DNA from 4 places in the Marinomonas sp. ABL3_031 genome. Region 2 is predicted to be linked to each of the others. Evidence: predicted binding sites of a transcription regulator. Region 2 holds the regulator's gene; each other region holds the start of a gene.
The links. Region 2 encodes sigma-54, which starts transcription at its own class of promoters, with help from an activator protein. Its sites were predicted from a motif close to TGGCACNNNNNTTGCTNT; they were not measured.
Positions count from the first base shown of each region.

Region 1: the regulator sigma-54 is predicted to act here: its motif matches at 1,692-1,709, upstream of ACXAH2_RS15695 (putative urea ABC transporter substrate-binding protein).
Region 3: the regulator sigma-54 is predicted to act here: its motif matches at 1,280-1,297, upstream of glnA (glutamate--ammonia ligase).
Region 4: the regulator sigma-54 is predicted to act here: its motif matches at 1,796-1,813, upstream of codB (cytosine permease).

Region 1 covers NZ_JBSWYU010000016.1:57,728-60,943, reverse strand. The annotation lists gene ACXAH2_RS15705 (insulinase family protein) at 1-632, opposite strand, end outside; gene smrA (DNA endonuclease SmrA) at 782-1,357, opposite strand; guanidine-I (ykkC/yxkD leader) riboswitch at 1,758-1,867, shown strand; gene ACXAH2_RS15695 (putative urea ABC transporter substrate-binding protein) at 1,930-2,982, shown strand; gene ACXAH2_RS15690 (ABC transporter permease) at 3,052-3,216, shown strand, end outside.
Region 2 covers NZ_JBSWYU010000003.1:193,170-196,385, forward strand. The annotation lists gene lptA (lipopolysaccharide transport periplasmic protein LptA) at 1-181, shown strand, start outside; gene lptB (LPS export ABC transporter ATP-binding protein) at 185-910, shown strand; gene ACXAH2_RS05370 (RNA polymerase factor sigma-54) at 986-2,470, shown strand; gene ptsN (PTS IIA-like nitrogen regulatory protein PtsN) at 2,486-2,935, shown strand; gene ACXAH2_RS05380 (HPr family phosphocarrier protein) at 2,948-3,216, shown strand, end outside.
Region 3 covers NZ_JBSWYU010000001.1:310,861-314,076, forward strand. The annotation lists gene glnA (glutamate--ammonia ligase) at 1-1,197, opposite strand, end outside; gene thiI (tRNA uracil 4-sulfurtransferase ThiI) at 1,533-2,984, shown strand.
Region 4 covers NZ_JBSWYU010000008.1:62,177-65,392, forward strand. The annotation lists gene katG (catalase/peroxidase HPI) at 1-1,483, opposite strand, end outside; gene codB (cytosine permease) at 1,857-3,113, shown strand; gene ACXAH2_RS10365 (PucR family transcriptional regulator) at 3,110-3,216, shown strand, end outside.

The sequences.
Region 1 (3,216 bases), on a different contig from region 2:
TCTTCATAAGACAAATCTGGAATATCAGTCGGTTCACCACCAGAGTTAAAGTGGTAAGTGTTGTTCGGGAACAAGTACTTTGTTAGGGTTTGCCACAACACAGACGTAGTTGAGCTCATGGCGCCTTTCATTTCATTGAACACCACACCCTTGAAGGTCAAATCCGATTCAGGGTTAGCCGGTTCAGCGAACTCCAAACGATGACCTTCTTGTGAGAAATCCAATTCGTCCAGACGAGAAAAGAACACCGCATCCAGATAAACGTCTAACAGGTTATGGAAATCTTTCTTGTTCTTACTGGCGAACGGATAAGCCGTCCAATCAGACGAGGTAAAAGCATTCATGAAAGTATTCAAAGAACGACGAATCATCATGAAGAAAGGATCACGCACCGGAAATCGTTCAGAACCACATAAAACCGTATGTTCCAAAATATGTGCAACACCGCAAGAATCGGTTGGTACAGTTTTTAACCCCACCAAAAAAACATTCTCATCATTTTCCGATGCGATATGAAAGTGCTTTGCGCCAGTAACCTTATGCTCGAACTCCTGAACACTGGCGTTCAGAGCGTCAATAAACTCACTGCGAATAAAACGAAACGCAGCATGATGCGCGATGCGATCTGTCATTCTCTACCTCGATAGAATTAGAATACGATGACTCATAAAACAATTACCAAAACGTCAAAAGAAGACGCTTTCAACGTCGCGAAATTATATCAAAAACCTGCATTTACTTCACCAAATAAGCTGTCAGCATGGTGAACAGATTGCTGATCTTAACGCTTTTGATGTCTTTCCCAGTTTTCTAAACGGGCTTTTTCACTCTTTTTAAACAACACATACACAGCCCCCAATCCGCCATGATGACGTTGCGCGCTGTGAAAGGCCATTACCTCGTCCATATCACGGAGCCACTTATTGATGTAACTCTTTAACGTGGCTTGATTTTCAGGTGTTCGCTCACCCTTACCATGCACTATGATGCCAACTCGCACATCGTGATGAACACAATCTTTGGCAAATTGAAAGACATCTCGACGCGCCTCTTCTACCGTACGACGATGTAAGTCCAAACGCGACTCCACACCATACTTACCCTGACGCAGACGTTTAAAAACGCCATCCTGTACACCAGAACGCTTGTATTCCAACATGTCATTCGGATCAACCCGCTCAACATAATCTTTCGACAAATGATTCTTGTCTTCTTGCTTGGCTTCTAATGCTGCTTTTTGACGAGCAACGAAATCCGCTTCGCCCTGCTTTTTTCCCAAATACACTTCGGTTTTTTGCAACGGACGAATGCCTTTCACTTCCTCGGCAAATAAAGAGAAATCTTCATCCTCAGCCATAAACGACCTACCTCAAAAACGTACCATAGTGTCTTATCTCTGACCGCCAAATAGACAAAAGGCTCCCTTAGGAGCCAGTACAATTCGTTTGTGCTTGCTTTCACCGCTGCGCTCGCCACAGCGTTACTTACTGCTCATTGCAATTAATAAGACACGCTTTTATATAAAAGTCATTATAACAGCATAAACAAGCGACAACTAATTTTGCTTTGCATCAGCTAAACTTTGCACTATAAAATCGCCTACTCACCTGAAATGCACCAAAAACACCCTAAAAAATGAAAAACTTCGTAAAACTTCTTCTAATCCAGTAGAAAAAATAGACTTTTGCACTTGGCACAATAAATGCTTTATTTATTTTTGTTCGTACCCTTGGAAAGTCGAACATGACAATTTAACCAAAATAGAGAGCTAGGGTTCCGATATCAATTTATTGGTTGATATGACTGGTCCGAGAGCTTTCGACCTTGATGTTTCAAGGTTACACGGCGGGATAAAAGCCCGGGAGACCACATGGCGATTTTGCCAAGGGTACTCCATGTGTAACTAACAAACTGAAAAGGTGACTCCCTATGAAATTCTCAAAGAATAAAGTACCTGCTTTACTGTTTGCTTTACTCGCTTCCTCCCAAACCTTCGCTAAAGAAGATTTCAAAGTCTGCTGGTCCATTTATGCAGGCTGGATGCCTTGGGCTTACGCGGAGCAATCTGGCATCATTGACAAATGGGCAGACAAATACGACATCAATATTGATGTGGTACAAATCAACGATTACGTTGAATCCATGAACCAATACACAGCGGGTCAATTTGATGCTTGTACCATGGCTCAAATGGACGCCTTGACCATTCCTGCCGTTGGTGGAGTTGATAGCACAGTGTTAATCGCTGGCGATTACTCAAACGGCAATGACGCTATCATACTTTATGGTGAAGACAAGCTAGCAGACATCAAAGGCCAAGATGTCAACTTAGTGGAATACAGTGTATCGCACTATCTGTTAGCTCGTGGTTTAGAAACCGTCGGCATGAGCGAAAAAGACGTTAAAGTTGTTAATACTTCCGACGCAGACCTAGTCTCTGTTTTCGGCACAGGAGATGTGTCTGCAACGGTGACTTGGAACCCTTTGGCTAGCGAAATTCTATCCATGCCAAACACTTATGACGTTTTCAATTCATCGCAAATCCCAGGTGAAATCATTGATGGTTTGATCGTCAATACAGAAACACTAAAAGCCAATCCAGCATTGGGTAAAGCACTAACAGGTGCTTGGTTTGAAATTATGTCAACCATGTCTGGCAACAGCGACAGCGCCAAAGAAGCTCGTACTATCATGGCCGAAGCCGCCGAAACCGATTTAGCGGGTTACGACGCTCAGTTGGCGAAAACCCACATGTATTACACACCAGCAGCAGCATTGGAATTGGTCAACAGCCCTAAATTGGTTGAAACCATGAAACATGTAGCGGAATTCTCATTCGAACACGGTCTTTTAGGTGAAGGCGCGCCAAGCGCAGATATTGTTGGTATCGAAATGCCAGCTGGCACCTATGGTGATACTAATAACATCAAACTGCGTTTCGATAATACCTACATGCAAATGGCTGCCGACGGAAAACTATAGTCTGTTATCAACGCGCTTTGTCATAAGACGAAGCGCGTTATTTTAGGCCATTTGCTGAAAGGCATTATTATGAAAAAGTTCGTTAATTACTCTCCTTCTCCCGTTAGTCGAGTGCTATTAGGCTTGCTGCCTTTTGTTCTCTTACTGATTGTTTATATGATGGGATCCGAAGCTCGTTTGGCGATCAACCCTAGCGACAAGCTTCTACCATCCTTTGGACAAATGGGAGAAGCC
Region 2 (3,216 bases):
CTACTCAACAGATGAAGGTAAACTTGAAATCATTGGTGAGGGCTATCTAAGTCGCATGCAAAATTCCATCTCTGCTGACTATATTCTCTATAGGATCGATGACGGCACATTCAGTGCCGAGAAAAAAGATTCCGGTCGCGTATCAATGACCCTACAACCACAAACAGGCAAGGCAAACTAACCCATGGCTCGACTGGAAGCAAAACATCTGGCTAAAAGCTACAAAAAGCGCCCTGTTGTGAAAGACGTCTCCGTTGCTGTTGAATCGGGGCAAGCCGTAGGTTTGCTGGGCCCAAATGGTGCGGGCAAAACCACGTGTTTTTATATGATAGTCGGTATGGTTGCCAATGATGCCGGGGGGATTTTTATTGACGACCAAGACATTACTCAAGATGCTATGCATGTACGCGCCCAAAAAGGCGTGGGATATTTACCGCAAGAGGCCTCCATTTTCAGAAAAATGTCCGTTGAAGATAATATTTCAGCCATTTTAGAAACCCGTAAAGAACTGTCTAAAACTGAGCAGAAGGAACGTCTAGAATCATTACTGGAAGAATTCAACATCACTCACATTCGTAAAAATTTAGGCATGGCCCTGTCTGGTGGCGAGCGTCGCAGAGTCGAAATTGCACGTGCTTTGGCAATGAATCCTAAATTCATTTTATTAGACGAGCCTTTTGCAGGGGTTGATCCGATTTCTGTAGGCGATATAAAGCTGATTATTAAGCATTTACAAGACAACGGCATTGGCGTTTTAATTACCGACCATAATGTAAGAGAAACGCTGGATATTTGTGACAAAGCTTACATTGTGGGCAATGGTTATATCATAGCTTCTGGTGATGCCAGTGAAGTCATTAACAATGAACAAGTAAAAAAAGTCTATTTAGGCGACGACTTCCGCCTGTAACCCCTTATCATTATTGTAGAAAGGGAGTAATATGCATAACTCGTTCCAATTTATTAAATCAGACAGAGTTGCTCCATGAAGCAGTCTTTACAGCTAAAGCTCGGTCAACAATTAACCATGACCCCGCAGTTGCAACAAGCCATTCGTTTGCTGCAACTTTCGACATTGGATTTAAAACAAGAGATTCATGAATTCCTTGAATCCAATCCTTTGCTGGAATTAGATGACGACGAATTAACTGCCATCGACTTACCTGCTAGCATTGAATCTAAAGTCGAAAACGATACAAGCAAAGAAAAGGCAAACAGTGAGTCAGCCGAAGAAGCCCGATTAGAATCAGAATGGACGGAAAGTATCCCTGAAGAGCTTTCAATTGATAGCAACTGGGATGATACCTACCAAAGCTCAGCCGCCGTAAGCGATGCGACTAGCTTCGATAATGAAATGGACTTTGAAAGTCGTAATGCTCCAGCAGAGAGCATTCAAGACCATTTAATTTGGCAACTCAACCTAACCCACATGTCAGACCGTGATTTGGAGATTGCTTACGCGATTGTTGATTGCGTTCAGCCTGACGGTTATCTGAGCATGTCATTAGAAGACATTCTAGAATCTCTTACAAGTGATCTAGAAGAACTTGAATTGGATGAAATTCAAGCCGTACAACACAGACTGCAACGCTTTGACCCTGTGGGTGTATGCTCAATTGATTTACGCGATTGTCTGCTGGTGCAATTAGAAGCATTTCAAGACCACCCTCTATTCAAAAGCACACAAAACCTGATCAGTCATTATTTAAATCTGCTAGGCAGTCGAGACTTCGTGCAGTTAAGCCGCAAAACCAAGCTTAAAGACGAAGCGCTTAAAGAAGTTATTCATCTTATTCAGCAACTTAACCCGCGTCCAGGTTCGGCCATTGATGAAGACGATACGGATTATGTCATACCAGATGTGTCAGTCAAAAAGCGTAACGGCATTTGGCAAGTCGAATTGAATAATGATGCTTTACCACCGATCAAGATTAACGAAACCTATTCCGCCATGGCTAACACAGCCTCTACTGCAGAAGATGTAAGCTACATCAAAAATTCATTACAAGAAGCCAAATGGTTCATGAAGAGTTTACAAAGTCGTAATGAAACTCTGTTAAAAGTAGCCAGTTGTATTGTGAGTCGCCAGATTGCTTTTTTCGAACTCGGCGAAGAAGCCATGAAACCTATGGTATTACACGATGTTGCAGAAGAAGTAGGCATGCATGAATCCACTATTTCTCGTGTCACTACGCAAAAATACATGCATACACCAAAAGGCATTTTTGAATTGAAATACTTCTTTTCAAGCCATGTTAATACTGCATCAGGCGGTGAATGTTCTTCGACCGCCATACGCGCTATGATTAAAAAATTGGTGGCTGATGAACCTGCTAAGAAACCACTTAGTGATAATAAACTGGCAACCATCTTGGCAGATCAAGGCATTCAAGTAGCAAGACGTACCGTTGCCAAATATCGTGAGGCGATGAATATTCCGCCTTCCAATGAACGAAAAAGATTGATTTAACAGGTATTAAGTATCATGCCATTAAATTCACTACTAAAAGCCGATCTTGTGCTTGCTAAACAAGACATTGTTAGCAAAAAACGTGTTCTTGAAAGTTTGGCGGAGATCACTTCTAACCGTCTACATTGTGATAATGAAGCTGTCTATGACGCCTTGTTGGCACGTGAGAAATTAGGTAGTACCGGTATAGGAAATGGCATTGCCATTCCACATTGTCGTCTTGAATCTGCCAATCATACAGCCGTTGTTATTATGTCCCTACAAAGTCCTATTGATTTTGACTCTGTCGACAAACAGCCTGTTGACTTGATCTTCGCCTTAATTGTACCGCCTCACGAATGCGATCAACACTTATCGACTTTAGCGCAAATTGCAGAATTAGCGCAGTCACCAGACGCACTAGCAAAACTTCGCAACGCACAAACTAATAAAGAGTTGTACACTAGCTTTGAATCTTTAATATAAGGATGAAACAGCATGCAGGAAGAATCCATCACTATTATCAACAAGCTTGGACTGCATGCCCGTGCTGCAGGCAAGCTGGTTGAAACCACATCACGTTTCTCATGTGATATTACCATTGAGAAGGATGGCCGTAATGTTGACGGCAAAAGCATCATGGCAATGATGATGCTCGCTGCTGGCAAAGGTACTGAAATCACCGTTAAAACCAATGGAGAAGATGAGGAAGAAGCGATTAAAGCCGTCTTGGCTTTGATTAATGATCGTTTTGGTGAAGACGAGTA
Region 3 (3,216 bases), on a different contig from region 2:
AAGATCGTAAAGATCTTTGTCAGCAGCATCGCCAGGGTGAATTTTGTTTTTGATACCGTCAAGGCCAGCCATCAACATAGCTGCGAAAGCTAGGTATGGGTTAGCGGTTGGATCAGGGAAACGTGCTTCGATACGTTTTGCTTTCGGGCTGGCAACATATGGAATACGGATAGAAGCAGAACGGTTACGAGCTGAGTAAGCCAACATTACAGGCGCTTCGAAACCTGGAACAAGACGCTTGTATGAGTTGGTAGAAGCGTTCGCGAAGGCGTTGATTGCTTTAGCGTGCTTGATGATACCACCAATGTAGAACAAAGCTGTTTCAGATAGACCAGCGTACTGATCACCAGAGAATTGGTTTACACCGTCTTTCCAGAAAGATTGGTGCACGTGCATACCAGAACCATTATCACCTACGATTGGTTTAGGCATGAAAGTCGCTGTTTTACCGAAAGCGTGAGCGACGTTGTGTACGCAGTATTTCAATACTTGTACTTCGTCGGCTTTTTTCACTAGGGTATTGAATTTAACACCGATTTCGTTCTGACCCGCTGTCGCTACTTCGTGGTGATGAACTTCCACTTCAAGGCCCATTGTTTCCATTGCACCACACATTGCAGAGCGTAGGTCGTGATGCGAATCAACTGGTGGTACTGGGAAGTAACCGCCTTTAACGCGAGGACGGTGACCCATGTTGCCACCTTCAATTTTTTTGCCAGATGACCAAGCGGCTTCTTCAGCGTTGATTTCAACAGAACAACCAGACATGTCTGCTTTCCAGCGAACATCATCAAAGACAAAGAATTCTGGCTCAGGGCCGAAGAAAGCGGTATCACCCAAACCAGTCGATTTTAGGTATTCTTCTGCACGTAGGGCAACAGAACGAGGATCGCGGTCGTAACCCTGCATTGTAGAAGGCTCGATGATGTTACAGCGGATGATAACGGTTGGCTCTTCAGTGAAAGGATCAATCAAAGCGGTATCATCTTGTGGCATCATGATCATGTCTGATTCGTTAATGCCTTTCCAGCCAGCGATGGAAGAACCATCAAACATCTGACCATTTTCAAAAAACTCTTCATCTACAGAAGATGCTGGAATAGATACGTGTTGCTCTTTACCTTTAAAGTCAGTAAAACGAAGGTCAACCCACTTCGCGTCATGCTCGGCGATCAAGGCAAGGGTCTTGTTTGACATAGTTTTTCTCCAGTCGTAGTTTAAAGCTTTCATAGCTTTTCGTTTGATAGTGCTTCAAAGCAAAGCACAATTTCTCCAATATAAAGCACAACCTATGCCAGAAGTTTGTGCGGTCAAAAAAAGCCATAAAAAACATAAAGATAAATAATCTGTATAAAAAATATGCACAGAAGTGTGACCCATAAAAACACACAAAAACAACAAAACGCACCAAATTTGATCTATATTTTTTCTTTCGTTTTATTTTGGTGCAAATATTAAATTTTCGTATCTGGATGCTTTTCTTTATAATGCGCTCTCTTTTTAACCAGCTAACTACGAAACGCACACTTTTTATGAAATTTATTGTTAAGTTCTTCCCCGAAATCACCATTAAAAGCCGTCCTGTACGAAAAGCTTTTATTAAGCAACTTCGTCATAATCTTAAGCTGGTGTTAAAGAAACATGATGCAGACGTTGTAGTAGCAGGTAACTGGGATTTCATTGAGGTTTTATCCGATAAAGATGAGCTAAGAGACGATTTTACCGATACTCTTTCTCATGTTGCCGGTATCGCGCATTTTCAATACGTACGTGAGTTTCCACTGACTTCTCTTGATGTCATTGTTGACGAAGCGTTGGCTTCTTATGGGGATGTTTTACAAGACGCTGTTTTTGCCGTACGTGTTAAACGTGTTGGTCAACACGAGTTTTCATCCGTGGAAGCAGAACGTTATATCGGTGGTTGTTTGAAAGCCAAAAGTGGTGCTCAAGCGGTGCGCTTAAAGAACCCTGATGTGCTTGTACCGATTGATATTCGTGACGATAGAGTCTGGTTGATTGAGCAACGCGTTGAAGGGCTTGGCGGTTATCCATTAGGTTCGCAGGATTCTGTATTGTCTTTAATTTCAGGTGGTTATGATTCAACCGTAAGTTCATACTTGGCTATGAGTCGTGGCTTAAAAACGCATTTTTGTTTCTTTAATTTGGGCGGCGATGCTCATGAAATTGGCGTGAAGCAAGTGTCGAATTTTATCTGGGAAAAATACGGCTCGGCTTTGAATGTGAAGTTCATCACCATTCCATTTGAAGCAGTGGTGGGTGAAATACTGACTAAAGTCGGCAATTCTGAAATGGGCGTTATTCTGAAGCGAATGATGTTAAGAGCGGCTTCGCAAGTAATGGAAGGTGTTGGCGCAAAAGCCTTGGTGACAGGGGAAAGTATTGCACAGGTTTCCAGTCAAACCCTGGTTAATTTAAAAGTGATTGATCAGGTGACAGATGAGCTTGTTATTCGCCCCTTGATGACCACCAACAAACAAGAAATCATTGATAAAGCCATTGACATAGGTACGGCACCATTCGCTGCTAGCATGCCAGAATTTTGTGGGGTGATTTCTGTGAAGCCGACCACGCGCGCCAAAATGCATCGTATTGAACGCGAAGAAGCCAAATTTGACTTTGCTGTGTTAGAAAAGGCCATTGAAGATGCCAGAGTGATGTCGATCCAAAATGTGATGGACGATGTTGAGAAACAATATCAAGGTGAAGTGCCTGTTGTGCGTATGCCGGTGGGTGACGAAATCATCATAGACATTCGCCATCCGGACGAAGCAGAGAGAAAACCGCTTAAAGTGAGTGGCCGCCCGGTTAAAGCCATTCCTTTCTTTGCGCTGGAATCTGGCTGGGCCGACATGCCAGCGGAAACCACACACTTACTTTATTGTGGTAAAGGCGTAATGAGCCGAATCCATGCGTCTTACCTATTAGGAAAAGGCTATAACAACGTAGGCATTTACCTGCCTTAACCTTGTTTTAGGTAAAGCTCTGTATGAAGTAGAAGCCAACTCCTCAAGTTGGCTTTTTTGTTGCGCTGGATCTAGTGATTCTTTTGCAGGGTGAGGTAATTTTCTATGCCGTTAATTTTGTCTTCGGCATGATGGTTCACGTAGAGCACTGTGGTGTGTTGGCTAGCGCAAATTTTTTCGATTAGGGCCAATTCAAGATATCGGGCACAAATCACTTTCCTAAATCCTCCTT
Region 4 (3,216 bases), on a different contig from region 2:
GCGGTGCCAGACGGATACGAGCGCCATTTGCACCACCACGCATGTCAGAACCACGGTAAGTAGACGCCGATGCCCAAGCTGTTGATACCATTTGTGCAACCGATAGACCGCTTTGAGAAATCTTTTCCTTTAAAGAAGCAATATCGTTTTGATCTATGACAGAATGCGTACTTTTTTCGATAGGATCTTGCCAAATCAATTCCTCACTTGGCACCAAAGGTCCTAGGTAACGCTCAATCGGCCCCATATCACGGTGAGTTAACTTAAACCAAGCACGGGCAAAAGCATCCGCTAACTGATCTGGGTTCTCGTAGAAGCGTTGCGAAATTTCTGCGTAGACAGGATCTACTTTTAGTGCCATGTCAGCGGTCGACATCATAGGCGCATGACGTTTTGTTGCATCATGTGCATCGGGCACAGCATCGGCTAGAGCGCCACCTTTTGGTGTCCATTGCGTCGCCCCTGCTGGGCTAGTGGTTAGCTCCCACTCATTGTTCAACAAGGTGTCAAAATAACCGTTGTCCCATTGAATAGGATTCGGCGTCCAAGCCCCTTCCAATCCACTGGAAATGGTATCGATACCATGACCACTGCCCTGACTGTTGCGCCAGCCAAAACCTTGTTCGGCAATGTCTGCCGCTTCTGGATCTGGACCAACTTGAGCCGCATCACCGGCACCATGAGTTTTACCAAAAGTGTGACCACCAGCAACCAAAGCAACGGTTTCTTCATCATTCATCGCCATGCGTTCAAAAGTGTCACGAATATCAAATGCCGACGCCAAAGGATCAGGTTTGCCATTTGGCCCTTCAGGGTTAACGTAAATTAAGCCCATTTGCACCGCCGCCAAAGGGTTTTCCAGATCACGCTCACCTGAATAACGTTCGTCATCCAACCAAGTGGTTTCCGTTCCCCAGTAAATATCGTCTTCTGGCTCCCATACATCCACACGGCCACCTGCAAAGCCAAAGGTTTTAAAGCCCATGGATTCCAACGCGCAATTACCTGCAAGAATCATTAAGTCTGCCCAAGAAATCTTGCGACCGTATTTTTGTTTAATTGGCCATAAAAGACGACGAGCTTTATCTAGGTTAACGTTATCTGGCCAGCTGTTAAGTGGTGCGAAACGTTGGGTACCTGACGTAGCGCCACCACGGCCATCAGCAGTTCGGTAAGTACCGGCACTGTGCCAAGCCATACGAATAAAGAAAGGACCATAGTGTCCGTAATCTGCTGGCCACCATTCTTGAGAATCTGTCATCAAGGCATACAGATCTTGTCGTACTGCTTCAAGGTCCAGGCTAATAAAGGCCTCAGCATAGTTAAAATCGCTCCCCATTGGGTTCGATTCTTTGGTGTGTTGGTGCAGAATGTTAAGATTCAACTGATTTGGCCACCAATCTTTGTTACTGGTACCACGTCCTGCTGTTTGCGTTGCCATTCCAGCCCCATGGTGAAATGGGCATTTGCTTTCATTAGACATAACCTTCTCCTACTTTTTTGTTTTCCCAAGTTGCTGACCACTCAGGACTGCTGCTAACAAATGGATGTAATCGGCTTTCCTCACATCATTAGGACATTTATAAAACTATCGAAAAATACTTTCCAATAAATAAAAACTAATTACGCAATAGTTATGCACCAATCTGAGTGATAAATCAGTGCACTGAAAAAGCGTATTTGTTCACGACAATAAGAGCAAGATAGAAGAAAGTTGTCTAGTTTGCCTAAGATGATTGAACATTTATTGGTTATATTGCCAAAAATCTTTCGATCTTCTCTTCATCTAAAAAACTGGTTCATAAGTTGCTTATCACTAATGTGTAAGTATCCATAAGATGCATTAGGAGAGTGTAATGAATCAATCTGATTATCCGTTATCTGAAGTTCCACAAAGTGCACGTCGAGGCTTATTGCCTATGGCGTTTGTGTTGCTGGGTTTTACCTTTTTCACTGCCACCATGTGGGCTGGAGGAACCTTAGGTAAAGCCTTTTCTTTCTCTGAACTCTTGTGGGTGATTTTACTAGGCAATTTCTTACTTGGCGCTTACGCCTCTGTGCTTGCTTATATTGCCTTTAAAAGCGGATTAAACAGCGTGCTGATGGGACGTTATTGTTTTGGTGAAATTGGCAGTAAATTATCGGACTTCGTATTGGGCTTCACTCAAATAGGTTGGTACGCTTGGGGAACTGCCACTCTGGCCATTGTGCTTGTGAAAGTCACTGGTATTACCGAAAGCTGGCAAACCCCTTTGATGATCCTATTTGGTATGGCCTTTTGTATTACCGCTATGATAGGTTTCAAAGGCATGGACATCTTGTCACGATTTGCTGTGCCGCTGATGCTGATCTTTATTTTAATCAGTCTTTATACCGGCTTAGTAGATGTGGGCGGTATGGCAGGTTTACTCAATATTGAAACCACAGAGAGCCTGAGTTTCACTGCTGCGGTGACCATAGTAATTGGCACTTTCATCAGTGGCGGCACGCAAGCGACTAATTGGAGTCGTTTTGCCAGCAGCGGTAAGGTTGCCATTATCGCCACCATGGCGGCCTTTTTCATTGGTAATGGACTTATGGTGCTTACTGGCGCATTGGGCACGCTAATCTATCAACAAGCTGATATTGTGGATGTCATGTTAGCGCAAGGCTTTTTGGTACTGGCGGTGTTAATGTTGTTCATGAATATCTGGACCACACAAGACAACACCATTTACAACTTTGCCGTGGCTGGCTGTAATTTGTTGCGTACTGATAAACGCCGAACGGTCACGGTCGTCGGCGCAGCCATTGGTACCCTACTTGCCGTTTTCGGTATGTACAACTTCTTGATTCCCTTTTTAATCTTACTCGGTACTTTTATCCCACCTATTGGTGGCATTATCATGGCGGATTTCTGGATTCGCTATAAGGGTCAATACCCAAGTCTTGCTGGCAGTCATTTACCCGCCTTCCATTGGCCTGGCTTAGTGGCTTATGCTATCGCCTCGGCGGCGGCTTATACTTCACCAGTATTGCCGCCTATTGTGGGGGTGGTCACTGCCGTCCTAGTCTATGCTGTACTCTCTATGATTACACAAAATCAATCAAAGGCGGCCATTAAGCATTCATGAGCATCAGTTGTGCCGATATCCCTAAACTGCCTGGTCTTGAAAGCATTACCTTTCGAGCTGGGCTGACTGGAGGCCAACGCATAGTGCGTTGGCCTTATGTTGC